Regions from separate parts of the Halomonas sp. MCCC 1A11062 genome, predicted to be linked through region 2. Evidence: predicted binding sites of a transcription regulator. Region 2 holds the regulator's gene; the other holds the start of a gene.
The links. The regulator PhoB, encoded in region 2, activates phosphate uptake and scavenging genes when phosphate is short. The targets are predictions, from matches to a motif close to TGTCATANNNNTGTCANA.

Region 1 (14,872 bases), on a different contig from region 2:
GGGGCCCGCTGTTTTTTTGCCTCTCGCTTATGCGCCGATGATACCGCCGTCCTCTCGGGTAATCACCAGCGTCGCCGAACGCGGAATGGCGCTTCCGCCGTCCGGCCAGTGGCTGACCGACTCGCCGGCGGCGAACGCCTCGGCGCTGGTGGTGGCGCCGGGGTGCTGCACGTTGACGAACATGGTGCGCTGGTCGGGTGTGGTGATCACCCCGGTGATCTCCTGACCGATGGGGCCGGTGAGGAAGCGGCGGATCTCGCCGGTCTCAGGGTTGGCGACGAGCATCTGGTTGTTGCCGAACACCTCGTGGATACCGGTATTCATCACCGACTCGCTGATGTCGGTCTGGATCCATACGCGACGGTCTGCATCGATCCACAACCCATCGGGGCTGGCGAAGATCGCCTCCTGACCCAGCGGCTCGCCGGCCAGGTCGCGACCGCTCTCCTCATCGCCGGCCAGGACGAAGATATCCCACGCGAAGCGCTCGGCGGCGTGGGTGCCGTCCTCCTGCCAGCGAACGATATGGCCGAAGTGGTTCTCGGCGCGGGGGTTAGCGGCATCGACCTGCTCTTCGCTGCGGCGGGTGTTGTTGGTCAGGGTGAAGTAGACCTGGCCGGTAGCCGGGTCGACGGCGCCCCACTCGGGGCGGTCCATCTTGGTCGCGCCGACGAAGTCGGCTGCACTGCGGGTGTTGACCAGGATGTCGGCCAGGTCGGCGAAGCCGTTCTCCGGGGTCAGGCCGTTCTGGCCCGGGGCCAGGGCCAGCCACTCGCCGCTGCCGTCGTCGTTGAACTTGGCAACGTAGAGCGTGCCTTCGTCGAGCAGCGAGCCATCGGCGCTGGCGGCCTGATAGGGCCGCGCCGAGACGAACTTGTAGATGTACTCGAAGCGGGCGTCGTCGCCGGAGTAGGCCACCACCGGCTGGCCCTCGACGGCCGGAGCGAAGATCACCCCTTCATGGGCGAAGCGGCCCAGGTGGGTGCGCTTGACCGGGGTACTCTGCGGATCGAAGGGGTCGATCTCCACCATGTAGCCGAAGGCGTGGGGCTCGTTGCGGTAGTCCTCGCTGGATGAGGCGCCGCGGGAGGTGGCATCGAAGCGCACGAACTCGTCGGCGCCGCCCTGGGCGCGGTGCCATTGGTAGCGACCTTCGGCACGGGTGGCGATGCCGTAACGGGTCTGGCGGCGATCGATCTCGGCATCTTCGTTGGCGAAGTAACCGGCCCAGTTCTCCTCGGCGGCCAGGTAGGTGTTCCACGGCGTGACACCATGGGCGCAGTTGTTCAGGGTGCCGCGGGTCATGCTGCCGTCGGGGCTGTACTTCGTCACCACGTGCTCGGTGCCTGCCACCGGCCCGGCCAGTTGCATCGGCGTGAGCCCGGTGACGCGACGGTTGTGACGATCCTGTACCACCTGCCACTGGCCGTCGTCACCCTGGCGCACCCGCACTACCGAAACGCCATGAGCGTTGAGTTCCTTGCGCACCTGGTCGGTATCGCGGGAGCCGTCCTCGTGCTGCGGGAAGCCGTCGGCGTCCAGGGCCAGCCCTGACGCCGCAGCGTGCAGGAAGCGCGGCTCGACGTATTCGTGGTTGAGCACCAGCAGGCCGTCGCGGGAGCTGCCGTCGATGGCGAAGTAGTGCATGCCGTCATGGTGGCTGCCGATCTGGTGAGCCTGGTCCTCGCCGCTGGCATCGAGAGAGAAGGCCGGCATGCTGCCGCTGATCGGCGTGCCCCAGGGAATGAAGGCCTGTACCCGGTAGCCTTCCGGCACCACTACGCTGTCGCCGGCGCCGACGGGAATCGCCTTGAAGCCGATGCTCGGCGACGGGACGCCGGCGGCCAGGGCGCGACCGAAGGGCAGGCTGGTGGCCATGGCCCCGGCAATGGCGGCAGCCAGACTGCCGCGCAGCAGCGTGCGGCGACTCATGCGCGCTGCCAGGATATCGCCGAAATAGGCGTTGCCGGAGGCGTTGCTCGTCGGCTCGTCGCCGGCGGCCAGTATGGGGTCGACGTGACCGGGGAGATGAGGCTGGGTCATGGCTTGTTTCTCCTGGAGGCATGCTGCATGGCGCTTGCCGAAGGCTAGTGGGTCTTCGCCCGAAGAGAGTGGCGACTGGGCGTTACAGCGGCATGACCGGTTGGTGGCGCTTCGATGACGCGGCGTTGCACCATCTGATATGGATCAAGTGTGTGTGGATAAATGGCGTCAGGCCTTGAAGCCTGGCGCCATTAGACGACACTGATGTCAGTTCTGCCCCGGGGAGAGATCATGCGACGACTGCCAAGACTGGGCGACATTGCCCTGATCGTGGCACTGGTGCTGCCGTTGGCGGTGGCGCTGCCGCGCCTGGGTGGGCTGGGTGGGCCGCCCGAGCTGTGGTTGACCTGGCTCGGTCGTGTCACGGGCATCCTGGGGCTGGCCATGATGCTGCTGGCCGGGCTGGTGAGTTGCCGGGTGCCGGGTTTTGACAGACCTTTTGGCGGGCTGGCACGACTCTGGCGAATGCATCATTGGCTGGGTTTCGCGGCATTCATCCTGGTCATGGTCCATGCGTTGGCGATGGGGCTGGCGGCAGTTCCGGCATCCCTGGAGGCCGCGGTGGCCACACTGTTCCCGCCGCCTGCCCAGGGCGCGATATGGCTCGGCTGGCTGGCCTGGGTGGCGATGGTGGTGTTTCTGGCGCCGACCTTCGGCTTCTTCGGCAAGCCCCATTATCAGCGTTGGAAGCGCCTGCACCTGGTCTCGGCAGCGGCGCTGCTGCTGGGGCTGTGGCATGCCTTGCTGCTGGCCGGAGAGACCTGGCCGTGGTGGCTGCTCGGCATTGCCGGGCTGGGTGCCATTGCCTGGCGCAAGGGCGTAGCGCCGCAGCGGCGCCATCCCTACCGCATCGAGCAGGTGGTGTCACTGGCCCGCGGTGTGGTCGAGCTGGTGCTGCGCCCCGAGGGGAGCGGCATTCGCCATGCGGTGGGGCAGTTCGTCTATCTCACCCCGCTGGACGAGCGGCTTGCTGCCGGACGCGGTGAGGAGCACCCCTACACCATCGCCTCGGCGCCCTCGGATTCGCGGCTGCGCATCGGTATCAAGGATCTGGGCGATGCCAGCCACGCCCTGCAGACTGTGATGCCGGAAACACGGGTATTGATCGAAGGCCCCTACGGGGAGTTCTTCGAGCGGCGCTTCCCGCAGCGCGACATGCTCTGGCTCGGCGGCGGCATCGGTATCACACCGTTCGTTGCCGGTGCCCGTAACCTGGGTGCCGGATCCGTTCCCGACGTGCACGTGCATCTGTTCTATCTGGCCAATAACCCGGATCGTGCCTATTACCGGCAAGAGTTCTGCGAGATTGCCGCGCGAGTCGAGGGGTTCGCCTATACCCAGCACTACCATCGCGATCATGGACCTCTCACCGAGGCATTCCTGCGTGAGCACTGTCCCGACTGCGCCGAACGGGAGATATATCTCTGCGGCCCGCCCGGCATGAACGCTTATCTGCAGCGGCTATTGATCGAGCAGGGCATTCCCGCTGCACGCATTCACAGCGAGGTCTTCGATTTCCTATGAACAAGATCGCTTACAGCGCCTTCATTGCCTTCGTGGCCAGCCTCATCACCCTTGTCTCCGTCAATGCGCTTTCCGGCAGCGACCGGGAGACGGTCGAGGACTCCGACCTGGAGTCGATCACCATGGAGGAGCTGGCCGAACATGGCAGCGCCGAGAGCTGCTGGAAGGCCATTCATGGTCGGGTCTACGACATCACCGACTACGTGCCCGATCATCCCACCGAGGAAGAGGTCCTGCTCGAGTGGTGCGGACGGGAGTCCACCGAGGGCTGGGACAACAAGCGCCCCGGTGTACCCCACAGCCCCAGGGCCGAGGCGATGCTCGAGCGCTACCTGATCGGCCGACTGGTGGATGACACGGCCGAGCCTCTCGAGCCCGGAGCGAGCGAGCCCGCTGGCGCCGTGGTGGAGAGGCAGGCCGGAGAAGCGACGTCGCCGGCCCAGGATGAGCGTCTGGCGCGCGCCTTGCTGGGGCTACCGCTCGACGGACACTATCGCGGTGCCTTCACCGACCGGGGCAGCATTCAGGTCAACGTCACGTTCGATCTGCGCGATGGCCACATCGAATCGCTGGCCTATCGCCACCTGGCTTACCGTGGGGTGGATTATCTGGCCTTGGAAGAGGGCGATGAGCTGTATCCGGTCATGCTGCAGCATCGTCAGATAGCCGAGCGTCTGGAGGGCGCACCGGTCACCCGGATTTTCGCTCTCTACGAGCCCGAGTCGCTGGTGGATGACATCGATGGCTACAGCGGAGCGACCCTGCGTGGTGCCAAGGTGATCTCGGCCATTCGTGATGCCTTGAACCGCGGTGTCTATGCCTGGCCCTAGCAGGTGCGGCGGAGGTGGGGCCGCCGCCTGTGCTGGCGGCGGCTTGCGTTGAGGGGGATGGCTCGCTAATGGTGGCGGTATCAAGTAAATATAGTTCGGTCTAACAATTACACTCTCGGACCCTTGCATGCCTCTCCCGCTTCAGGATGAGCACCGCGAACTCGATGGCGCGCCGCTAACGGACATCTCCCATCGGCGCCGGTTGGCCCACGAGCAGGTGCACCTGCTGTATGAGCGTTTGTGGCAGCCGGTCCTGGCGAGCGTGCTGGCGGCCTCGCTGCTGGTGGCCGCCATGTGGTCGATCATGTCGCCCGGCATCCTCCTGGGCTGGTTCGCCGCGCTGGCGGTGGTGTCGGGAGCGCGCCTGTGGCTGGCCTGGTTCTACCACCGCCAGCCGGCTTGGCATCGGCAGCGCCGCCGCTGGCTGTTTCGTTTTGCCTGGGGGGCCGGTATCGCCGGCCTGCTCTGGGGAGCGGCTGGGCTTACGATGTTTACCACCGAGCATCAGGGACAGCTGGCGGCGCTGGCCATCGTGCTGACCGGTATCGCGGCGGGAGGCGTGACCACGCTCTCCTCGGTTGCCTGGATGGCGCCGCTGTTCGTGCTACCCACCATGCTCCCGCTGCTGGGGCAACTGCTGCTCCAAGGGACCTCGCTCTCTTGGCTGCTGGCCGCCATGGTGGTGCTGTTTCTGGGGCTGGTGCTGGTGACCAGCCGCCGCTTGAATCGCACCATCACCGACAACATCGCCCTGCGTCTGATCGTCTCCTCCCGCGAACAGCAGCTGCGCGTCAGCGAGGCGCGCTATCGCGCCATCTTCCGCCACACCCCGCTCGGCGTCATGCATTTCGACCGCGAAGGGCAAGTAGTGGACTGCAACGAGATGTGTCTCGACATCCTCGGCACCAGCCGGCAACGGCTGCTGGGATTGAACCTGCTGACCCAACTGAACGACGAGCGTGTGAGCGGCGCGATACGCGATGCCCTGGAAAGCGGCACCGGCTACTTCGAGGGTACCTATCGCGCCGTGGTCAGCGGCAAGCAGACGCCGCTGCGAGCCTTCTACAGCGCGCTGCGCAACGAGTCGGGCGACGTGGTGGGCGGGGTCGGAATCATCGAAGACTTCACCGAGCGCAAGCTGGCCGAGGAGACCATCCATCGCCAGGCCTACTTCGACCCGCTGACGGAACTGCCCAATCGCCGCCTGCTGATCGAGACGCTGGCCTCCACCATTCGTGACCGGCGCGATGACGGTCGCGTCGGCATGGTGCTGTTCCTCGACCTGGACCGCTTCAAGATCATCAACGACACTCTTGGCCACGCGGTGGGTGACGAGCTGCTGCGTCAGGTGAGCAAGCGGCTCTTGCTGAGTATCGACAAGGACGCCATGGCAGCGCGGCTCAGCGGCGACGAATTCGTCGTGCTAATGCCGGCGCTGAGTGCCGACCGGGAGATGGAGCTGAAGCGGGCCGAGCACCGGGCCGAACGCCTGCTGTCGACCCTGCGTCGCACCTACGACCTCGGCGGGCAGCGAATCAGTGTGACGCCGAGTATCGGCTACACCCTCTTTCCGCTGGGCGACGAAGACGTCGGCGACGTGCTGCGCCATGCCGACACCGCCATGTATCAGGCCAAGCTCAAAGGGCGAGCCCAGATCTGTGGCTATGAGCCCGCGATGCAGACCCAGCTCAGCTGGCGCCTCGAAATGGAGCAGGCGCTGCGCCGCGCCCTGTCGGAGGATCAATTGAGTATCGCCCTCCAGCCCCAGCTCGACGAGCAGGAGCGGATCATCGGCGCTGAGGCGTTGATGCGCTGGAAGCATCCCCGCCATGGCTCGGTTTCGCCCGAGGTATTCATCGCCATCGCCGAGGAGAGCGATCTCATCGTCGAGCTGGAAACCTGGATGCTGGACCGCTGCTGCAAATTGTTGGCGCACCTGCCAGTGGCGGTTCTTCCACGCCTGTCGGTCAACATCAGCGTGCGCCACTTCAGCCAGCCCGGCTTCGTCGAGGGGCTCACCTGGGTGACGGGCACCCACGGCATCGACCCGGCGCGGCTGATGGTGGAGCTGACCGAGAGCATCATGATCGACGGGCTGCAGGATGCCGTCGAGCGTATGCGGGCGCTCAAGCGACTAGGGGTCAAGCTGGCGCTGGACGATTTCGGTACCGGCTTTTCTTCACTTGCCTATCTGAAGTCGCTGCCGCTGGACGAGCTCAAGATCGACCGCAGTTTCGTCAGCAACCTCGATACCGACGGCAACGATGCCGCCATCGTGGAAACGGTGCTGGCCATGGCCCAGCATCTCGGCATCGACGTGGTGGCGGAAGGGGTTGAGAATCGGGCGCAGCAGGAGTACCTGCTGGCTCGGGGCTGCCGCCTGTTCCAAGGCTACCTTTTCTACCAGCCCATGAGCGTCGAGGCGTTCGAGGAGCTGCTGACCGGCAGTGAAGTCGAGACCGAGGTCGGCGAGGGCTAGGCTCTGAATGGCCGGCTCAGCCCAGCGCGCCGCTGGCCCAGAGCCACAGTGCGATCAGGGCGAAGTGGCCCGGATACCAGGTCAGCCATAGGCGACGGGGCATGGCGAGGGGCACGTCGGGCGTCAGGCGATGGGCACCGGCGGCAAGCCACAGCACGGCGAGGCAGGTGGCCACGGTGAACGACTTGGCCATGTCGGAGCTGTTCATCAGGCCCGCTACGATCAGCACCGGCGCCGCCAGCGCTACCGCCTGCAGGCGTTCGGCCAGGCCTTCCCCGGCACCGTGCAAATGATGCATGGCGAGCATGAACAAGGGGATCAGCAGCAGGCCGCGGTGGCCGTATTCGACCCAGCCGCCTAGCAGATACCAGAGCGCCAGGGTGGCGGCCACTGCGGCCCCTAACCAGACGCTGCCCAGACTGCCGCTGCGGTGGCGTGCGAGCAGATCGCGTAGCCAGGCGCCCCAGGCCAGCCCCAGCGCCAGGGTGAAGCAGACATTGAGGATGAAGGCATCCGAGGCCCGCGGCATCATCATGTAGGGCAGTTGGGCAGCGATGCCGATGATCAGGATGCGCCGTGCGTAACGTAGCGGGTTACGGGTATTGAACAGACCATGCCAGGCGACCATGGCAGCGAACAGCGGAAAGGCGATACGGCCGATGGATGAGCCGGCCCAGCCGAGCTCCCAGGCACTGGGGAAGACGTAGCGGGTCAGGTGATCGACGGTCATGGTGGCAAGAGCCAGCCACTGCCCCCAGCCCGTCCAGGTGGAGATGGGGCGATCCGGCGCCGTGCTGGAAGCGGCCTGTGCGGTCATCCTGACCTCCTTGTCGGCAATGAAACTCTCATTATAACAATCCCCTGTGACCGAGTCGCACCGGCAGAGTTCCACTGGAAACAGGGCAATGCACGGAGAATCAAGGCAATGCGCAGCGGCTTCGGTTTCGATCTTCGCAGCATGGAGATCTTCGTCGAGACCCTGGAGCAGGGCAGCCAGAGTGCGGCGGCTCGGCGGCTGGGGCTCAAGCAGTCCTCGGTATCGCAGAGTCTGGCCAATCTGGAGGAGAGCATGGGCGTGTCGCTGTTCAAGCGCCACACCCGCCCCCTCGAGCCGACCAGCGCAGGGCGCTTCTTCTACGACCGTGCCAAGCGCCTGCTCGACGAGGCACGCACCACCCGCCGCGAACTGGTCAGCGGCGGTTTCGGTCAGCTGCATCAGGTGCGTCTGGCACTGGTCGACTCGCTGGCCACCGCCGTGGGCCAGCCCCTGATCGAACTGATCCGCCGCTACACCCGCGACTATACCCTGACCACGGGGTTGTCGCACATGCACGGCCACTCCCTGCTCACGCGCCATGTGGATATCATCATTTCCGATGACCGCCTGGAGAACTACGATGGCCTGGAGCGCCACGCCCTGCTGCGCGAGCCCTTCGTGCTGGTGGTGCCGCTCAGTTGGAGCGGCCCGCTGGACAACCTGCGCTGGCTGGCCCGTCATCTGGACTTCGTGCGCTATACGCCGCAGTCGCTGATCGGACAGGCCATCGAGCGTCATCTGCGCCTTAATCAGCTGGAGCTGCCGGCCCGGCTGCATCTCGACAACACCTTCGCCGTGCTGCGCCTGGTCAGTGCCGGCGCGGGCTGGACCATCACCACGCCGCTGTGTCTCTATCAGGCCGGACTCGACAGCCTGCAGGTCACCGTGGCGCCGCTACCGCTGGCGCCGCTGACCCGGGAACTGACCCTGGTGGCGAGGCGCGACGAGCTGGGTGAGCTGCCAGCGCTGCTGGCCCGCGACAGCCGTCGCCTGTTGGAGCAGCGTTTCCGTACCCAACTGGAGCGGGTGCTGCCCTGGCTGGCGCCCGAGGTTTCCGTCCAGCCCTAAGTGCACAAATGCCTGCGTGAGCGAATCGCTGCGTTGCGTCGAACGCGTGCATCGGCCGTCGCGTCTGCTGCGTCACGGGGCACTATCGATTTTACCCATAGTGCCGTCGTCCCGATTGCCGATGCTCTTTGCGCCTTTTCGTTACATGCGCAAAGACTGCATCGATACGGGACGAAACCAGGATCGGTGCCGGACGATGCCAAGAACAATAATGCTCTACGTGCGCTGGGTGGATGCGTTCAACCGGGTGGTGGGACGCATCGTCATGTTCATGATCTTCGTGATGATCGGTGTGCTGCTCTACGCCTCGGTGGCACGTACCGCCTTCAACAGCCCGCTGATCTGGAGCATCGAGGTCTCGCAGTTCCTGATGTCCTCCTACTACCTGTTGGGCGGCGCCTACGCCATGCAGATGGGCGCCCACGTGCGCATGGACCTGTTCTACTCACGCTGGTCCGACCGCACTCGCGCCTGGGTCGATGCACTTACCATCATGCTGCTCATCGTCTTTCTCGGTGCGCTGCTGTTTGGCGGCATTTCCAGCACCGAGTACGCCCTGCGCTACGGCGAGAAGAGCTACTCCGCCTGGGCGCCACGGCTGGCGCCGATCAAGATCGTGATGACCTTCGGCGTGTTCCTCATGCTGCTGCAGAGCGTCTCGACCCTGTTCAAGGACATCGCCCGTGCGCGCGGCGTCCCCCTGGACCGAACGTATGGTGCCGTGGAGAAAGGGGCGGGCGAATGAGCTACGAGATGATCGCTCTGCTGATGTTCTCCACCATGATGCTGCTGCTGCTCACCGGGCAGCGGGTGTTCGGCGTGATCGGTTTCGTCGGCGCCACCGCGGCGCTGCTGCTGTGGGGTCAGGGTGGGGTGGAGATGCCGTTCAGCGCCGCCATTCAGCTGATGAACTGGTACCCGCTGCTGACCCTGCCACTGTTCATCTACATGGGCTACATGCTCTCCGAGTCGGGCATCGCCGGCGAACTCTACGAGATGTTCCACGTCTGGATGGGCTCGCTCAAGGGCGGTCTTGCCGTGGGTACCATCGGGCTGATGGTGGTGGTCTCGGCGATGAATGGCCTGAGCGTGGCGGGCATGGCCATCGGCGCCACCATCGCCCTGCCGGAGCTACTGCGGCGGGGCTATGACAAGGTGATGGTCACCGGGGTGATCCAGGCCGGCAGCTCCTTGGGCATACTGGTGCCGCCCAGCGTGGTGCTGGTGCTCTACGGCATGATCGCGCGCCAGCCGGTCAGCCAGCTATGGCTGGCCGGGGCCATTCCGGGGCTTATCCTCGCCGGGCTGTTCGTACTCTATATCGTCATTCGCTGTCACCTGCAGCCGCATCTGGGGCCGGCGCTGCCCGCCGAGGAGCGCCAGATGAGCCTGGGCGAGAAGCTCAAGCTGCTGCGCGCCGGCATCCTGCCGCTGCTGATCTTCTTCTTCATGACCGGGCTGTTCTTGATGGGCGTGACCAGCCTGGTGGAGAGCTCGGCGGTGGGGGCGGTGTCGGCAACCCTGGCGGCGCTGATCAAGCGCCGCCTCACCTGGAAGGTGATCGAGAGCACCGTGCGCAAGACCCTGGGCATCAGCTGCATGTTCATGTGGATCATCCTGGCGGCGCTCTGCTTCGGCGCGGTGTTCGACGGCCTGGGCGCGGTGCGCGCCATCGAGAACGTCTTCCTCGACCGGGTCGGCATGAGCCCGTGGCAGATACTGGTGATGATGCAGCTCTCCTACATCCTGCTCGGCATGTTCCTCGACGACACCGCCATGCTGGTGATCGTGGCGCCGCTCTACGTGCCGCTGGTGATCAGTCTCGGCTTCGACCCCATCTGGTACGGCGTGCTCTACACCATCACCGTGCAGATCGCCTACATGACCCCGCCGTTCGGCTACAACCTGTTCCTGATGCGCGCCATGGCGCCGCCGGAGGTGTCGCTCGGCGACATCTACCGCAGCGTCTGGCCCTTCGTCGGCATCATGCTGATCGGGCTGGCGCTGATCACCATCTTCCCGCAGCTGGCGCTGTGGCTGCCGCATCTTTATCGCGGCTACTGACCCTGGAGGTGAACCCGGCACGACGAACGAGCAGTGCGTTTCTTCCCACGATTTCTTCCCGCAGTTTCCACAACAAGCAGAAAAGCAGGAGAAGAGAGATGACCAACCGTCGCGATTTCCTAAAGAAGGCGGGCCTGGCCACCGCCGCCACCGTAGGGGCCTCGACCCTTGCGGCGCCCTACGTGCATGCCCAGCGCCGGCCGATCCGCTGGCGCCTGCAGACCTATGCCGGCCCGGCGCTGGCCGCCCACGTGATCAAGCCCTCCATCGACGCCTTCAACAAGGCCGCCAACGGCGAGATGGAAATCGAGCTCTACTATGCCGACCAGCTGGTGCCCACCGGCGAGCTGTTCCGCGCCATGCAGCGCGGCACCATCGATGCCGTGCAGAGCGACGACGACTCGATCAACGCCCCGGTGGACGTCTCGGTGTTCGGCGGCTACTTCCCCTTCGCCTCGCGCTACAGCCTCGACGTGCCGGCGCTGTTCCATCACTACGGGCTCAAGGAGATCTGGGAGGAGGCCTACGGCGAGATCCCCGGGGTCACCTGGCTCGGCTCCGGCGCCTGGGACCCCTGCAACTTCGTCACCCGCGACCCGATCCGCAGCCTCGAGGACCTGCGCGGCAAGCGCGTGTTCACCTTCCCCACCGCGGGGCGCTTCCTCAGCCGCTTCGGCGTGGTGCCGGTGACTCTGCCGTGGGAGGACATCGAGGTCGCCATGCAGACCCGCGAGCTCGACGGCATCGCCTGGGCCGGCATCACCGAGGCCTACACCGTGGGCTGGGCCGACGTCAGCAACTACTACCTGACCAACAACATCTCCGGCGCCTGGGCCGGCTCCTACTTCGCCAACACCGATCGCTGGAACGAGGTGCCCGAGCATCTGCAGACCCTGTTCAAGCTGTGCATGGACAGCTCCCACTACTACCGCCAGCACTGGTACTGGTGGGGCGAGGCCCACTACCGCACCACCGGCGGCAAGCTGGAGCTGACCTCGATACCGGAATCGGAGTGGCAGCAGTTGGAGGACGAGGCGCTGGCCTTCTGGGACGAGATCGCTCAGGAGAGCGAGCGCAGCGCCCGGGTGGTGCAGATCCTCAAGGATTATCGTCAGACCATGCAGCAGGCGGGCCCGCCTTACCGCTATGGTTGAGGGTAGGGGGCGGGTGCCCTGGTGCCCGCCCCGCCTGAAGTACCGAAGCAACGAGCGATAACGACAACGACAAGAGGCGTGAGGAAGCCAAGATGAGCCGACTCCAGGCAAGAGACGTAAGAAACGCCGACGACGCCCGGCGTATCGTCGAGCAGCGCGGGCTGAGCCACGTCAAGGTAGGCATGTTCGACATCGACGGCGTGATGGTCGGCAAGTACATGCGCCGCGACAAGTTCTTCCACGCCCTGAGCGAAGGCTTCGCCTTCTGCGACGTGGTGCTGGGCTGGGACAGCAAGGACGAGCTCTACGACAACGTGAAGTACACCGGCTGGCACACTGGCTACCCCGACGCCGCGCTGCGGCTGATTCCCGAGAGCTGCCGCGAGCTGCCCTGTGAGGGCGACATGCTGCTGTTCCTGGCCGAGTTCATCGGCCCGGCCGGGGAGATCTGCCCCCGCGGGCTGCTGCGCCGGGTGCTGGCCAAGGCCGAGGAGATGGGCTTTACCGCCTGCGGCGCGCTGGAGTACGAGTTCTTCCTGTTCCACGAGACCCCCGAGTCGGTGCGCGAGAAGGGCTTTCGCAACCTCAAGCCCTTCACGCCGGACATGATGGGCTACTCGATGCTCAGAAGCTCGGTGCACGGCGAGCTCTACCACGAGCTGCTGGCCATGGCCGAAGCGATGGACTTCCCCATCGAGGGGCTGCACACCGAGACCGGCCCCGGCGTGCTGGAGGCGGCGATCCGCGTCGACGAGGCGTTGGCCGCCGGCGACAAGGGCGCGCTGTTCAAGACCTTCACCAAGGTGTGGGCGCAGCGACGCGGGTTGATGGCCACCTTCATGGCCAAGTGGTCGCCGGACTACCCCGGCCAGAGCGGCCACATCCACCTCTCGCTGAATCGCACCGACAGCGGCGAATCGGCCTTCTTCGATGCCGACAAGCCCCATGGCATGAGCGACATCCAGCGCCACTTCGTCGCCGGCCAGCAGCAGCTGATGCCGGAATTCCTGGCCATGTTCGCCCCCACGGTGAACAGCTACACCCGCCTGATCCCCGGCTTCTGGGCGCCCACCGATGCCACCTGGGGGGTGGAGAACCGCACCACCGCACTGCGGGTGATTCCCGGCAGTGCCAAGTCGCAGCGGGTCGAATACCGCCTGGGCAGCGCTGACGCCAACCCTTACCTGGCGCTGGCCGCGGCGATCGGCTCGGGCCTCTACGGCATCGAGCACCAGCTCGAGCCCGACGAGATGGTGACCGGCAACTCCTACGAGCTGGCTCACCCAGAGCATCAGGCGCTGTCGCGCACGCTGTGGGAGGCCGCCCAGCGCTTGAAGGCTTCCGACGCGGCGCGCAGCCTGTTCGGCGATGCCTTCGTCGAGCACTTCGCGGCCACCCGTGAATGGGAAGAGCGCCAGTTCCGTCGCCATATTACCGATTGGGAGTTAGACCGCTATTTCGAAATCATATGAGGTTGGGCCGGCTGCACGACGCCAGCACTGCGTTGGAGCGCCTCGAAATCTGCTCATTGGCTACAGCCAACTCCGCGATTTCTCGTTGCTCCGCCTTGTTCTGACGCCGTTCGCTCGGCCCCGAAAGGGTTGATGAAACGGATTTGATAGCAGGAGTACGCCAAGTGGGCATACAGAAGACGATTTCTCCGGTCGACGGCTCCGTCTACGTCGAGCGGGAGCTGGCCGATCCGGCACGGGTCGAGGCGGTACTGGAGCGGGCGGTAACGGCGCAGCAGCCCTGGCGCGAGACGAGCCTCGCCGAGCGCGCGCGGCTGTGTTCGAGGATGGTCGATGCCTTCGTCGCCCGGCGCGACGAGCTGGCGCTGGAGCTGACCTGGCAGATGGGCCGGCCGATTGCCGTGGCCGGCGGCGAGATCGGCGGCTTCGAGGACCGGGCGCGCAGCATGATCGCCATGGCTGAGGAGGCCCTGGCGCCGATCCGCCTGGCCGACAGGCCGGGCTTCACCCGCTACATCACCCGCGAGCCGCTGGGGGTGTCGTTCATCGTCGCGCCCTGGAACTTCCCCTTCATGACCGCGGTGAATGCCGTGGTGCCGGCGATCATGGCCGGCAACACAGTGATCCTCAAGCACTCCGCCCAGACCCCGCTGTGCGCCGAGCGCATCCAGCAGGCCTTCGACGAGGCCGGGCTGCCGGCGGGTGTGTTCCAGCACTTGCACCTTTCCCATGATGCCGCCGAGGCGGTGATTCGCGACGCCCGCATCGCCCACGTCTCCTTCACCGGCTCGGTGGCCGGCGGGGCGATGGTCGAGCGCAACGCCGCCGGGCGCTTCATCGCCACCGGCCTGGAGCTAGGCGGCAAGGACCCGGCCTACCTCCGCGCCGATGTCAACCTGGACGAGGCGGTGCCCGGGGTGATGGACGGCGCCTTCTTCAACTCGGGGCAGAGCTGCTGCGGCATCGAGCGCATCTACGTGCACTCCTCGATCTACGACGACTTCGTCGAGCGCGCGGTGGCCTGGGTGCGCCAGCTGCGACTCGGCAATCCCTCTGACCCCGACACCACCCTGGGGCCGCTGGTGCGTCCGGCGGCGGCGGACTTCGTGCGCGGCCAGATCGAGGAGGCGGTGGCCGCCGGCGCCAGGGCCTGGATCGACCCTGGCGACTATCCGCTGTCGCGGCCGGGCAGCGCCTACCTGGCGCCGCAGGTGCTGACCGAGGTCGATCATTCGATGCGGGTGATGCATGAAGAGAGCTTCGGTCCGGTGGTCGGCATCATGCCGGTGGCGGACGACGACGAGGCCGTGCGGCTGATGAACGACAGCGACTTCGGCCTCACCGCGGCGGTCTACACCCGCGACCTGGCGACAGGCGAGGCCATTGCCCGGCGTCTGCAGGCCGGCACCGTCTTCACCAAC
Region 2 (14,872 bases):
CGCCCTGCCCACGGCCGAATGGCTCTACAAGCGCCTCGGCGGCGCCAAGCTCAAGGAGGCTCGCAATGAAACCCTCTGATACCACTGCACCCAGTACCGGTTTCGATGCTTCCGCCCTTCAGGAGCTGCGCCCCGAGCAGCAGCTCGGCAAGACCGCCCTGCTGCTGGCCGTGGTGTGCGTCGCCGCGTGGATCGCCAACATCGTGCATGGCGCCCCGCTGCACCAGGCGCTGCCCGGCATGCTGCTGCTCTACGTCATGGTCATGATCGGCCTGCTCATCGGCCGCTTCGCGCCGTTCTACCTGCCAAGCGTGGCCTGGGTCTCGCTGATCAGCATCGTCATGACGCTGCCCTTCTTCCCCGGCAATGGCTGGATCGTCGGTCAGCTCGCCCACGTGAACTTTCTCGCCGTGGTGACCCCGGTGCTGGCCTATGCCGGCCTGGCGCTGACCGGCCGCGAGTTCACCATGTTCCGCCAGACCGGCTGGAAACTGGTGATCGTCTCGCTGCTGGTCTTCACCGGGACCTTCGTTGCTTCGGCGTTCATTGCCCATTTGATTATCTGAGGAGCCGCTCATGGATGACAGCCTGCTGCCGACACCGGACCGCCTCGCAGCCTGGCGACACGACTTCCACCGCCACCCGGAGACCGCCTTCGAGGAGCATCGCACCGGGGCCCGCATTGCCGAGCTGCTGCGCCAGGCCGGGCTCGAGGTCGCCACCGGACTGGGCGGCGGCACCGGGGTGGTGGCGATTCTCGACGGCAGGCGCGGCCCTGGGCGCGCCATCGGGCTGCGGGCCGATATCGATGCACTCGACGTCGAGGAGGCCAACGACTTTTCCCACGCTTCCACCATACCGGGCAAGATGCACGCCTGCGGCCACGATGGACATACCACCATGCTGCTGGGGGCGGCCTATGCGCTGGCCGCCGACCCCGATTTCGCCGGGCGGGTGTACTTCATCTTCCAACCGGCGGAGGAGAGCGAGGGCGGCGGCCGGGTGATGGTCGAGGAGGGGCTCTTCGAGCGCTTTCCCATGGACGCCGTCTACGGCCTGCACAACTGGCCCGGGCTCGCCGTGGGCGAGGCGGCGGTGCACGACGGCGCGGTGATGGCGGCCTTCGACGTCTTCACCCTGAAGCTCAGCGGGCGCGGCTGCCATGCCGCCATGCCCCACCTGGGCAGCGACACCATCCTGGCTGCCTGTCAGCTAGCCAGCCAGTTACAGGGGTTGATCAGCCGCGAAACGCCGCCCCACCAGAGCGCGGTTCTCAGCATCACCCAGTTCCACGCCGGCGATGCCTTCAACGTGATTCCGGAGACGGTGGAGCTGCGCGGCACCCTGCGCTGCTTCGACGGCGAGCTGCGTGCCTATCTGGAGCGACGCTTTCGTCAAGCCGTCGAGGCGCTGGCCGGGTTCCACGACCTCAGAGTCGAACTCGACTATCAATCGCGCTACCCCGCCACGATCAACGCACCCGAGCATGCGGCACGCTGCGCCGGGGTGCTCGAAGCGCTGCCGGGCATCAGCCGCGTGCATCGCGACCTGCCGCCGAGCATGGCCTCTGAAGATTTCGCCTTCATGCTCGAGGCCTGCCCCGGCGCCTACATCTGGCTCGGCAACGGTGTCGAGAGCGCCGCCCTGCACAACCCGCACTACGACTTCAACGACGCCATCGCCCCGCTCGGCGTGGCGTACTGGCAGGCGCTGGTCACGACCCTGCTCGTCGACTGACGGCGCTTTTCGCCACTGCTTCCATGGCCGCAGCGTCGCTGCGGCCCGGATCGACGCGCCTGCCAGGCACGACATCCTGCATCTTCTTGAGGAACGAGCATGAGAATCTGCGTTATCGGCCTCGGCCAGATGGGCGGCAACATGGCCCTGACCCTGCAAGCCGCCGGCTTCGACGTCACCGGCAGCGACCTGTTCGACAGCGCCCGCCAGCGCCTGGCCGAGCAAGGGCTGCCTGTGGTCGCCCCCGACGAACTGCCACCGTGCGACGTCTACCTGCTGTCGCTGCCCACCTCGGCCCAAGTGCGAGAGGTGATCGAAACTTCGCCCGGTCTGCTCGGCCTGGCGCCGAAGGGCAGCGTCATCGTCGATACCTCGACCTCGGATCCGGTGGTCAGTCGGGAGTTGGCCGCCAAGGTCGAGGCCGCCGGGCTGGCGTGGCTCGACGCCCCGGTCAGCGGCGGTCCCAAGGGGGCGGCGACGGGCAAGCTCGGCATGCTGCTGGGCGGCGAGACGGCCACCATCGAGCGCCTGGTGCCAATGCTCGAGGCGATGTCGGCCCGCTACACCCACGTCGGTGGACCGGGCAGCGGTCATGTGGTCAAGCTGGCCAACAACTACCTGTGCGCCGCCCACCTGCTGACCACTGCCGAGGCGGTGGCCATGGCCGCCCGCGCCGGGGTAGATCCCGCCGCCTGTCTGGCCGGGCTCAACAGCGGCTCGGGGCGCAGCGCGGTCAGTGAGGTCAACTTCCCCGAATGGATTCTCTCCGGGCGCTTCGACTCCGGCTTCACCACCGGCCTGATGCGCAAGGACCTGCGCCTGGCCCGCGACGCCGCTGAGCGCCTCGACATGCCGCCGGGCCTGCTCCAAGCCGTGGTCGAGGCGTGGCACGCCGATCCCGCGCACCCCGCCGATAGCGACGACTTCAACCGTATCGCCGGCGCGCTGCTGGCTGCCGCCACCGAGGAGACCGCATCATGAACCGTCTCAATCGCCAGGCCCGGGAGCGTATCTCGAAGCTGCTCGATGGCTTCGGCCTTCAGGGCGCAACGCCGCTCTCCAATTGGATCGACGGCGCGCCCTGCCCGGGCGAAGGCGAGTCGATCACGCTGATCGATCCCGCCACCGGCGAGGCGCTGCTCGACTATCGCGACGCCGGCCCGGCCCTGGTCGAGCGCGCCGTTGCCGCCGCCACACGGGCACAGCAGGCCTGGATGGCGCTCACCGCCAGCGAGCGCGGCCGGCGCATGAACGCCGCCGTACGCGGCCTCGAAGGCCACGAGGAGGCGCTGGCCCAGCTCGAGAGCGTGGTGGCCGGCAAGCCGATCCGCGACTGTCGCGGCGAGGTCGGCAAGGTGCGCGAGATGTTCGAGTACTACGCCGGCTGGTGCGACAAGCAGCACGGCGAGGTGATTCCGGTACCCACCAGCCACCTCAACTACGTGCGCCACGTGCCCTATGGGGTGGTGGGCCAGATCACGCCCTGGAACGCGCCGATGTTCACCTGCGCCTGGCAGCTCGCCCCGGCCATCGCCGCCGGCAACGGCGTGGTACTCAAGCCTTCGGAGCTCACCCCCTTCACCTCGGTGACGATTGCCCGGCTGCTGGAGCAGGGCGGCCTGCCCCAAGGGCTGGTCAACATCGTCAACGGCCTGGGACCGAGCACCGGCGCGGCGCTCACCGGCAGCGAAGGCATCAGCAAACTGGTGTTCGTCGGCTCGCCCCAGAGCGGTCGCCTGATCGCCGAGGCCGCTGCCCGGCGGCTGGTGCCGAGCGTGCTGGAACTGGGCGGCAAGTCGGCCAACATCGTCTTCGCCGACGCCAGCCTCGATGCCGCCGTGGCCGGTGCCCAGGCGGCAATCTTCGCCGCGGCGGGACAGAGCTGCGTGGCCGGCTCGCGGCTGCTGGTCCAGCGCGAGGCCTTCGCGGAGGTGACCGAGCGGTTGGCGCGTGCCGCGGCCGGGATCGAAGTCGGTCTGCCCGGCGACGAGGCGACCCGCATGGGGCCGCTGCAGAACGCCCGCCAGTATGCTCACGTGACGCGTATGATCGAGGACGCCGTGGCCGCCGGCGCGCGGGTGATCGTCGGCGGCAGCCGCCCGGCCGACTTGCCCGAGGAGGCGCAGGGCTACTTCCTGGCGCCCACCGTGCTGATCGACGTTACCCCGGAAATGGAGATCGCCCGCGAGGAGGTGTTCGGCCCGGTGCTGGTGGCAATGCCCTTCGACGACGAGTCGGACGCCGTACGCCTGGCCAACGCTACCCGCTTCGGCCTGGCCGGCGCGGTGTGGACCCAGGACCCGGCCCGTGCGCACCGGGTGGCCGGCCAGCTGCGTGCCGGCACGGTGTGGATCAACGGCTACAAGGCAATCAGCGTGATGTCGCCCTTCGGCGGCTTCGGCGACAGCGGCTTCGGCCGTTCCAGCGGCCTCGACGGCCTGCGCGAGTACACCTTGCCGCAGAGCGTATGGGTGGAGACCGCCAGCGAAGCCAGCGTGGCCATGGGCTATGGTAGCGGCGTGGGTTAGCGGTTCGAAGTCGAGTCGACGTTCTGGAAGGCCTGCATCCAGCGCTGCAGGTGACGCAGCAGCAGAATGCTGGCCTTGGGCTGCTGGCGGCCGATACGGGTCACCATGTGCGCCTGGGAGCGCTGGAACAGCGGGTCGTCGACGGGACGTGCCACCAGACGTCCCTCTGCCAGGTCATCCGCCACGGCAAAGGCCGGCAGCAGGGTGATGCCCATGCCGCTGCGCACGTACTGGGCAAGAATGGCCATGGAGTTGGTGTTCATGGCCATGCGCGGCCGCAGCCGCGCCTGATGGAACGCCTCGTCCACCATATGGCGCACCTGATGGCTGGGGTCCCACATCGCCATGGGCGCCTCGCTCAGCTGCGCCAGGGTCAAGGGCTTCGTCTCTTCGGCCAGCGGATGCTCGGGCGGCAGAATGGCCATCAACGGCTGCGGGCTCGACACCCAGAAGCGCAGCTGGTGATGGGTGCGCTCATGGAACATCAGGCCGATATGCGCCTGCTCGTTGATCACCGCCTCGATGATGCCGGAGGTGCCGGCCAGGTGGATGTCGATCTGAATACCGGTATAACGCTCGGTGAATTCGCGCAGCGGCTTGGCCACCAGGTCGCCGACGAAGCCTTCTCCCACCACCAGCGATACGGTGCCGGTCTCCAGCCGCTGATAGGCTTCCAGCGAGGCGATGAAGCTCTCGTCCAGGGCACCGCGGCGCTCGCAGTACTCCAGCAGCATCTCGCCTACCGGGGTGGGCCGAATCCCCGTGCGCTTGCGCTCGATCAGCGTGGCGCCCAGCGCCTCTTCCAACAGGCTGATCTGACGGCTCACCGCCGACGGCGCGATATCCAGACGAGCGGCGGCCTGGCGCACCGAGCCCGACTCGAGGGTGACTCTGAAATAGACCAGACGCTGGTGGGGGATGTCCACGTCATGTTCCGCCGATTGAAGGCTCGATGATACGTGAAATGATGCGGATTCAGAGGTGCTTGAGCAGCTTCTGCAGCTTCTTGAGGTCGCCCGAATCGCCCACCAGACGCACCTTACCGGCCATCATGCCGTCGAGAAAGGCCTGCTGGGTCGGCTTGCGCAGCACGCGAATGGCGGTGGCTTCATCGTCGAAGCGCAGCTCCAGGTCGAGGTCCACCGGCAGCCCGGCGCCTACCTGGATGCCCTGGGGTGTCATGCGGTAATGACGGGCAATGGAGAGATCTTCGGTGGCAATGCCCCAGTCGAGACTGCGCATCTCGGTGAGCTGCTCGCGAAAACGCGGTTTGCGACGCAGCGCGCGTTTCAGCATCCACCCAAGCAGCCAAAGCATCAGACGCAGCTTCATGTCGAATCCATTTCGCGCAGGTGGTGGGGGTACCGCGGCCTGACGAGGCAGGCCGCGCCGGGTGTGATCCGAGTTCGGATCAACCCTTGCCGACGGCGTCCTTGAGCCCCTTGCCCGGCTTGAAGGCAACGGTCTTGCTGGCCGGGATGGCCAACGGCTGGCCGGTCTGCGGGTTCTTGCCGGTGCGAGCGGCGCGCTCACGCACGGTGAAGGTACCGAAACCGATCAGGGAGACGTCCTGCCCCTGAGCCACGCTGCCGGTGATCTCGTCAAGGATGACGTTGAGCACCTGGCTGGCCTTGTCCTTGGATAGTTCCGCACGCTCGGCGATTGCTGCGGCAAGTTCTGGTTTACGCATACAGCCCTCCTGATATTGGCTCTACCCCGGCAACATGCCGGTATGTTGTTATTCACGATCGAGTCAAGTTGATGATAACTGCCACTTTACCCGGGAGAGCCCGTCCCCCTTTGTTTGGGTTCTTCCCCTGCTCCTGAAGCGTCAAGCGCGGCGATCATCGACGCACCGGGCAACGAAGCCAGCCGGTGCGATGACGACACTAGCCTAGCAACGGCGGCGTTGCCCGCGCCAGCTCAACTTTCCGCTTCACGCAGCCTCCTGTCAACGCAAAGCCGATCAAACGTTCGTCTTGATCTTCGGCAAGGGCGACCAGATCGCGTCCTTCGCCCTCCACTCGCCAGCGCGCCGGCGTCTGCAGCGGCGGCAGGGACACCACCGGCAGCAGAGGGGTCTTCACCAGCACCGGCCAGGCGCCATAGCTCACCGGAGTGGGCGATCCGGCAAGCGTGCGCGCCAGCGCCTTGGCGCTGGCCTGCAGTGGCTGCACGTACATAGCATTGACCCCGTCCACACAGGCCACATCGCCGAGGGCGAAGACACCGGCAGCCGAGGTCTGCAGGTAGCGGTCGACCTGGATACCTGCCGGCCCGGCCTGCAGTCCGGCAGCCTGAGCCAGTTCGATACGCGGTCGCAGGCCGGTGGCCAGCAGCACCAGATCGGCCTCGAGCATGCTGCCATCGTCGAGCTCGAGCCCCACGTCGCTGCCGCGCTGTGCCAGCCGCTGCAGGCCGTGTCCCAGATAGAGCCCCATACCGGCTTCGACGAAGGCCTCGCCCAGGGCCTTGCCCAGAGGCTCCGGCAGCAGGCGCGGCAGCGGCGCTCGCTCAGGTGCGGCCAGGCTCACCGCATGACCTCCCGCCACCAGGTCGTTGGCGAACTCGCAGCCCACCAGGCCGGCACCGACGATGGCCACCCTGGCCGGCCGGCCCAGCGCCTCGAGGCCGGCATGAAAGCACCGGTAGTCGTCCAGGTCGTTGATGCTGAACACCCGCTCTGCGATTCCCTCGGGAATGGCGAAAGGCGTACCGGGTGCCGCACCGGTGGCCAGCACCAGCTCGCTCCAGGCCAGTCGCTCCTCGCCTATGTGCAGGGCACGGGCGTCGAGATCGATGGCATCGACCCGGGTGTGCGTGCGCAACACCGCGCCCAACTGATCGGCCACCTCCAGCGCGGTGCGCGTGGCCAGCCGCTCGGGCGGCAAGCGCTTGGCGAAGCCGGTGGAGAGCAGCGGCTTGGAATAGTCATCGCCGCTGTCGGCGGTGATCAGTGTCACGGGACGTTCGGTATCCAGGGTGCGCAACTGTTTGAGCAGGCCAATGCCTGCCATGCCGGATCCGATGATGGTCAGAGGAGCGGTCATGGGGTCCTTGTCTCGCACGGGGGCCGCCGGCTCGCGCCACGGCTCGGTCAGATTCGTTCAGGTCGCATGTTACACTATGCGCCCCTAGTTCGACCGGAGAGAGCAGGTGACCCGCAACCCCACGGCGCACCACGGCAAGCCACCCCTGTCCTTGGCCTGGCGCCCTCTGGCCGCGGGCCGGCCGGCCATGAGCCCGGCCTGGTGGGCCTGGGTGGCGACCCGCGACTCGCTCACTGCGCGCCTGACGGAGGCCGGCAACGGCCGAACCTTCCGCGTGCGCCTGCTCGAACAGCGTCTGGGGCGGCCTCGCCCCGACGAGGCCCGTGCCATGGGCCTGCCTCTCGACCGCATGGCCTGGCTGCGGGAAGTGGCCCTGTGTCTCGATGGGCGCCCCTGGGTGGTGGCCCGCTCGGTGGCCCCGCTGGCGCAGCTGCGCGGTCAGCGCCTCGAGCGACTGGGCGAGCGCTCGCTGGGCAGCTGGCTGTTCCGTCAGCCCGACCTCGAGCGCGGCCCCATCGAGGTCACTGCCGCGCCGGCTCCCTTTCACCCGCTGCCCGGTCCCTGGGGGCGTCGCTCGGTGTTTCGTCACCGCCGCTTCGCGGTGTTGGTGCAGGAGTTCTTTCTCGACGCCATGGCGGATGAACTGCAACTGCCGACACGCTAGGATGATCGGCATCGAATGAGGAGATACCGATGGATCGCTCCCTGATGCGCCCCAAGGGGCTGGCCCGCCTGCCCGATTTCCTGCACCTGATGCGGCTGGACCGCCCCATCGGCACCTGGCTGCTGATGTGGCCCACGCTGTGGGCGCTGTGGGTGGCCGCGCAAGGGCTGCCCGAGCGGCATCTGCTGCTGATCTTCGTTGCCGGGGTCTACCTGATGCGCGCCGCAGGCTGCGTGATCAACGACTACGCCGACCGCCACTTCGACGGCCACGTCAAGCGCACCAAGGACCGCCCCCTGGCCACCGGACGCATCAGCGAGCGCGAGGCCAAGGGCCTGTTCGCCGGCCTGGTCGCCTCGGCCTTCGTGCTGGTGCTCTTCACCAACCTGTTCACCGTGATGCTGTCGCTGGTGGGCGTGGCGCTGGCCTTCATCTATCCATTCATGAAGCGCTATACCCACCTGCCCCAGCTGTTCCTCGGTGCAGCGTTCTCCTGGGCCATTCCCATGGCCTTCGGCGCGGTACTGGGCCACGTACCTCTGGAAGCCTGGCTGCTGTTCGCCGCCAACCTGGCCTGGACAGTGGCCTACGACACCGAATACGCCATGGTCGACCGCGACGACGATCTGAGGATCGGCATCAAGTCCACCGCGGTGCTGTTCGGCCGCGCCGACCGCGTCATGATCGGCCTGCTGCAGTTGATTACCCTGGGCCTGCTGGGCTGGGCCGGGCTACGTCTGGGCCTCGGCGTATTCTTCTGGCTGGGCCTGGCCGGCATGGCCGCCACCTTCCTGCACCAGCAGTTCCTGATTCGCGGCCGCGAGCGTGAGCGCTGCTTTCAGGCCTTCCTCAACAACCACTGGTCAGGCCTGCTGGTATTCGCCGGCATCGCGCTGAGCCTGTGGCCCATCACCGGCGTCTAAAGCCACTGGCGGCAGTGTCATGCAAATGTCATGATCACATGGTGAGATCGTCACCGACCCGTCACTGACCGCGAGGCTTCGGGATGACCGCCAAGACCGTTTTGATCGTCGATGACGAAGCGCCAATCCGCGAGATGATCGCGGTGGCGCTGGAGATGGCCGACTATCGCGTGCTGGAAGCCGCTAATGCCCAGAGCGCCCACACCATGATCGTCGACAACCAACCCGACCTGCTGCTGCTCGACTGGATGATGCCCGGTACCAGCGGTATCGAGCTGGCGCGCCGGCTCAAGCGCGAGGAAGCCACCCGCGAGCTGCCCATCATCATGCTCACCGCCAAGAGCGAAGAGGACAACAAGATCCTCGGTCTCGAAGCCGGTGCCGACGACTACATCACCAAGCCCTTCTCGCCGCGGGAGCTGGTGGCTCGACTCAAGGCGGTACTGCGCCGGACTACGCCCAAGGGCGTCGAGGAGCCGGTGGAAGTGGACGGCCTGGTGCTCGACCCCGTCAGCCACCGGGTCAGCTCCGATGGCAAACCACTGGAGATGGGCCCGACCGAGTACCGCCTGCTACAGTTCTTCATGACCCACCAGGAGCGGGCCTATACCCGCAGTCAGCTGCTCGATCAGGTGTGGGGCGGCAACGTCTATGTGGAGGAGCGCACCGTGGACGTGCACATTCGCCGCCTGCGCAAGGCATTGGGCGAAGCCCACCAGCATCTGGTCCAGACCGTGCGCGGCACCGGCTACCGCTTCTCCAGCAAGGGCTGACGTGCGCCTCTGGAGCCATGAACTCTGGCGCCTAGGCCTGCTCGCTATCGCCGGCGCCCTCGTCGGCTGGTTGTTTTCCGCCCCCGGACTCGGGCTGGCCCTCGGGCTCGCCCTGCGTCTGGCCTATCATCTGCGACAATTGCACGCCCTGCGTCGCTGGCTCACGCGCAACCCGCACAGCGAACCGCCCGCAGCCACCGGCCTGTGGGGCGAACTGTTCGATCGCCTGTACCGCTACCAGAAAGGTCAGCGCCAGACCCAGCAGCGCCTGCAGACGACCCTCAAGCGTATCCAGGAATCTTCGGAGGCGATGCGCGACAGCGTGGTAATGCTCGACCAGCACGGCGACCTCGAATGGTGGAACAGCGCCGCCGAGCGCATGCTGGGGCTCGAGGCCGCCCACGACCGCGGCCAGCACATCACCAACCTGATCCGCGACCCGCGCTTCGTCACCTATTTCAATGCCCGCGACTACCGCGAGCCGCTGACGCTGAGCTCGCCGGTGAACGAACGCATGGTGCTGCAGTTCCAGATCACTCTCTACGGCGACGACGAGCGCCTGGTGATGGCGCGAGACATCACCCGCCTGCATCGCCTGGAGGAGATGCGCCGCGACTTCGTCGCCAACGTCTCCCATGAGCTGAGAACCCCGCTGACGGTGCTGGCAGGCTATCTCGAGACCTATGCCACCTACGCCGAGCAGCTGCCGCCGCGGCTGGCACAGGGGCTGGCCCGCATGCAGGAGCAGACCAACCGCATGCAGAATCTGGTCAACGACCTGTTGCTGCTGTCACGCCTGGAGATCGACCGCGGCGGCGAGGACCATCTGCCGCTGGCCATGGACGCCCTGCTCGAGGAGGTACGCCGCGACGCCCAGGCGCTGGCGGCGAGCCGCCAGCAGGTGCGCGTCGAGCTGGAGGAGGCTCGCCGCCTGGTCGGCAGCGATACCGAGATCCACAGCGCCCTGTCCAACCTGGCCTTCAACGCGGTGCGCTATACCCCGGAGGGCAGTCAGGTCGTGCTGCGCTGGAAGGCACACCCCAAGGGCGCGTGCCTCGAGGTGCAAGACAACGGCGAAGGCATCGATTCCGTGCACATCCCGCGCCTGACCGAACGCTTCTACCGGGTCGACAAGGGCCGCAGCAGCGAGACCGGCGGCACCGGTCTGGGGCTGGCCATCGTCAAGCACGTGCTGCTGCGCCACGACGCCTACCTGGAAATCGAATCCCGCCCCGGCCAGGGCGCGCTGTTCCGCTGCGTCTTCCCCGCCGAGCGGCTGGTGGCGGCCGAAGCAGCAGCTGATCGAATGACAGGTGCTTGATCCTCGCGGCACCGCCCCAGGATGCGTCTCAGGTGGCGGCGACATCCCCCTCGCCGCGATAGTGGCGGTCCCACATCAGCACGGCGCCGGCCACGGCACCGGGCAGCAGGAAGAGGTTGGCCAGCGGAATCCAGGTGATCAGCGTCACCCAGCCGCCGAAGGTTAGGGTCTGCCAGGAGTGCGCGCTGAGGCGGCGGCGCATGTCGGCGAAGGTCACCTTGTTGTTGTCCATGGGGTAGTCGAGGTAGGTGATCGCCATCATCCAGGCCGAGAACAGGGCCCAGAGCAGGGGGGCGAACACGTTCAGCGCGGGTATCCAACTGATCACGAACAGCGCCAGCGCCCGCGGCAGGATGTAGCCCAGCTTGACCAGCTCGCGGCCCAGGGCGTCCACCGCGGTGCGCGCCAGGCCACGGTCATCCAGCGGCGGTCGGCCGGTGGCCCGAACCTCCACCTTGGCCGCCAGAAAGCCGTAGAAAGGGGCGGCGATCAGATGGGTCACCAGGGTGAAGGTGAAGACCACGATCAACACCAGGCTCAGCACGAACAGCGGCCAGAGCAACCACTCCAGCCAGCCGAGCCAGGCCGGCACCATGGCCATCCACGCCTCCAACCAACCGCCGAAGCGGGTCACCACGAAGTAGAGCATGGCTGCATACACCGTCAGGTTGACGGCGATCGGCGCATAGACGTAGCGGCGCAGGCCGCGACCGTAGACCAGTCGCGTCCCGCGATTGAGTGCCGTGAAGGCGTCCAGCATGAACCTCAGCCCTTGCGCTTGAGCGCATCCTCGTCGATCTTGTCCGGGTCCATGTGGCGGATGTCGAGCCCCTTGACCAGATAGATGACGTATTCGGCCAGATTGTCGGCATGGTCGCCGACCCGCTCCAAGGCACGCAGGATCCACATCACGTTGAGCACCGGGCCGATGGCGCGGCTGTCCTCCATCATGAAGGTCATCAGCGAGCGCATGGCGCTGCCGTACTCGTCGTCCACCGACTCGTCTTCATGCACCACACGCAGTGCCAGCTCGGTATCGAAGCGGGCGAAGGCGGTCAGCGCGTCGCGCAGCATACCGCGCACGTGCTCGCTGATGTGGCGCACCTCTACCAGGCCGCGCACGTTGTTGCCGTTGTCGATCAGGGTCAGGGCGTTGCGCGCGATCTTGCTCGCCTCGTCGCCGATGCGCTCGAGATCCGCCGTGGCGCGGATCACCGCCAGCACCAGCCGCAGATCGGAGGCGGCCGGCTGACGCCGTGCCAGCACCCGCGTGCACTCGTCGTCGATCTTGAGCTGCATGGCGTTGACGTCGCGGTCGCGGTCGCGCACCTTCTCGGCCAGACGACTGTCGCCCTCGAGCAGTGCCTGGATCGCCTCCTGGACCTGCTGCTCGACCAGCCCGCCCATGGTCATCAATTGGGTCTTGAGGGCTTCCAGCTCCTGGTTGAACTGGCGGGAAATATGCTGACTGTGGGTATCGCTGGTGATGTCCATGGTGCTTCTCCTCGGGCGGCCTGGATCAGGCCATACGGCCGGTGATGTAGTTCTCTGTACTGCGCAGACTGGGGTTGGTGAACAGGGTATCGGTGGGGGCGTACTCCACCAGTTGGCCATCCTGCAGGAAGGCGGTGTAGTCGGAGACCCGCGCCGCCTGCTGCATGTTGTGGGTGACCAGGATCAGCGTGAGCTGCGACTTTAGACTGCGGATCAGCTCCTCGATCTTCAGCGTGGAGATCGGATCCAGTGCCGAGGCCGGCTCGTCGAGCAGCAGCACCTCGGGGCGTACCGCCAGCGAGCGGGCGATCACCAACCTCTGCTGCTGGCCGCCGGACAGCGACCAGGCCGATGCTCGCAGCCGATCCTTCACCTCATCCCACAGCGCTGCCGACTGCAGCGCCCATTCGACGATGTCGTCCATACGCCGACGCGTCAGCCCGCCCTGCAGACGCAGGCCGAAGGCCACGTTTTCGTAGATCGACATGGGGAACGGGTTAGGCACCTGAAACACCATGCCGACTCGCCGCCGCAGCTCATCCACGGCCACCTCGGGGGCGTGGATGTCTTCGCCTTCGAGCAGGATCCGGCCGCTGTGACCGACCTCCTCGTTGAGGTCATGCAGCCGGTTCAGCAGCCGCAGCAGCGTCGATTTCCCACAGCCGGAAGGCCCGATGAACGCCGTGACCCGATGCCGCGGCACGCGCAGGGTGATGTCGCGCAGGGCCGGTTTGCCGCCGTAAGCCAGACTCACCCCTTCGATCTCGAAGCAGCTGGCGGTGGGATCGAAGTCGATGATCGAGCCCGGGGCGGACGGCTGGAAGCGTGACAATAGGGTCATCGGTGGGCGTTTTCTCCTCATGGGCGCGGCTGCACGCCGTGGCGCGAACGAAAATAATGCCGCAGAAATATGGCAGTCAGGTTAAGCACCAGGATCACCATGACCAGCAGCAGCGCCGTGGCGTAGACCAGCGGCAGCGCCGCCTGGACGTCGTTGCCGTGAAAGGCCGTATCGAAGATGTGATAGCCGAGATGCATGAACTTTCGATCAAGATGGAGGAAAGGAAACTCGCCGTCCACCGGGATCTGCGGCGCCAGCTTGGCCACCCCGACCAGCATCAGCGGTGCTACTTCGCCGGCGGCGCGGGCCACGGCCAGGATCACCCCGGTGAGCATGGCCGGCACCGCCATGGGCAGCACCACCCGGATCAGGGTCTCCAGCCGTGTGGCCCCCAGCGCCAGGGCGCCTTCACGCTGCTGCACCGGAATCCGCGCCAAGCCCTCCTCGGTGGCCACGATCACCACCGGCAGGGTCAGTAGCGCCAGGGTCAGCGAGGCCCACAGCAGCCCGCCGGTACCGAAGGTGGGTGACGGCAGGGCATCGCTGAAGAACCAGTCGTCCAGGGTACCGCCAATGCCGTAGACGAAGACCCCCAGCCCGAATACGCCGTAGACGATGGAAGGCACCCCGGCCAGGTTACGCACCGCAATGCGCACCAGATTCGTCAACCGCCCCTGGTGAGCCACCTCGTTGAGATAGACCGCGGCCAGCACGCCGAAGGGCGTCACCAGCAGCGACATAAGCAGCACCATCAGCACGGTGCCGAAGATCGCCGGCCATACCCCTCCCGCGGTGTTGCCATCCCGCGGTCCTTCGGACAGAAAGCGCCATACCCCCCGCGCCCAGGCCCCGCCTTTCTCGCCAAGCGACATGGCGTTGGGCTGCCAGGCGCGCAGCACTTCATCGAGGGGCTGAACAAGGCGACGCCCATCGACGCTTTCGAGCAGCGCCGCCTGCCCGCCCATGGCCTGCTGCAGCTCACGCACTCGCGCATTGGCCTCGGCCAGCGCCTGGCGGGCTGCCGTGTCGTCCGGACGGGCATCCAGACGTCGAATCAGCGGTCGCAGCACGTCACGGCGCAGCCGGTCATGCTCGTCACGCAGCGCCTCGAGCTCCGCCAAACGCGCCTCTAACCCGGTCCAGGCCGCTTCCCGGGACTGCGCCGACAGCAGCGCATCGGACTCCCCCACCGCCAGCAGACGGCCGATGAAGGCGCCGTGCCGCCTGCGCTCCAGTACCACCAGTTCGGCTGGCCGCTCGCTGGCCACGATGGTGTCCACCGGCAGCCAGTGCCAGACATGGCCGTCCAGGTCGCGGTTGCCGGTGAAGTAGAGCCGCTCGCGTCCGGCCCGATGTTTCAGCGGCAGCTCGCGCACTGCCTGCCCCGCCAGCAGACGGCCATCCTCCAGCTCGACGAGTGTCACCGAGGCGGGCCAGAAGTGCCCGAGGCCGCGCACCGCCAGCAGTAGCAGCAAACCGCCCAGCATCAGCAGCGACAGCGCCACGCTGCCGGCGGCCAGCCAGGCCCAGGGGCCCTCGGT

Region 1: a site for PhoB is predicted at 2,124-2,141, ahead of HOP58_RS07275 (PhoX family phosphatase). Genes of this name have one in related genera too.

The regions. Positions count from the first base shown of each region.
Region 1 is NZ_JABFTW010000005.1:107,942-122,813, forward strand. It holds gene HOP58_RS07275 (PhoX family phosphatase) at 28-2,043, opposite strand; gene HOP58_RS07280 (ferredoxin reductase family protein) at 2,275-3,567, shown strand; gene HOP58_RS07285 (cytochrome b5-like heme/steroid binding domain-containing protein) at 3,564-4,397, shown strand; gene HOP58_RS07290 (EAL domain-containing protein) at 4,525-6,876, shown strand; gene HOP58_RS07295 (TraX family protein) at 6,893-7,693, opposite strand; gene HOP58_RS07300 (LysR family transcriptional regulator) at 7,802-8,761, shown strand; gene HOP58_RS07305 (TRAP transporter small permease subunit) at 8,958-9,506, shown strand; gene HOP58_RS07310 (TRAP transporter large permease subunit) at 9,503-10,825, shown strand; gene HOP58_RS07315 (twin-arginine translocation signal domain-containing protein) at 10,924-11,979, shown strand; gene HOP58_RS07320 (glutamine synthetase) at 12,072-13,451, shown strand; gene HOP58_RS07325 (aldehyde dehydrogenase family protein) at 13,616-14,872, shown strand, end outside.
Region 2 is NZ_JABFTW010000001.1:277,415-292,286, reverse strand. It holds gene HOP58_RS01380 (DUF3100 domain-containing protein) at 1-79, shown strand, start outside; gene HOP58_RS01375 (hypothetical protein) at 66-566, shown strand; gene HOP58_RS01370 (amidohydrolase) at 577-1,737, shown strand; gene HOP58_RS01365 (NAD(P)-dependent oxidoreductase) at 1,837-2,718, shown strand; gene HOP58_RS01360 (aldehyde dehydrogenase family protein) at 2,715-4,265, shown strand; gene HOP58_RS01355 (LysR family transcriptional regulator) at 4,262-5,191, opposite strand; gene HOP58_RS01350 (hypothetical protein) at 5,241-5,597, opposite strand; gene HOP58_RS01345 (HU family DNA-binding protein) at 5,677-5,955, opposite strand; gene HOP58_RS01340 (FAD-dependent oxidoreductase) at 6,155-7,315, opposite strand; gene HOP58_RS01335 (chorismate lyase) at 7,422-7,979, shown strand; gene ubiA (4-hydroxybenzoate octaprenyltransferase) at 8,009-8,902, shown strand; gene phoB (phosphate regulon transcriptional regulator PhoB) at 8,986-9,675, shown strand; gene phoR (phosphate regulon sensor histidine kinase PhoR) at 9,677-10,996, shown strand; gene cysZ (sulfate transporter CysZ) at 11,025-11,756, opposite strand; gene phoU (phosphate signaling complex protein PhoU) at 11,762-12,490, opposite strand; gene pstB (phosphate ABC transporter ATP-binding protein PstB) at 12,516-13,331, opposite strand; gene pstA (phosphate ABC transporter permease PstA) at 13,349-14,872, opposite strand, start outside.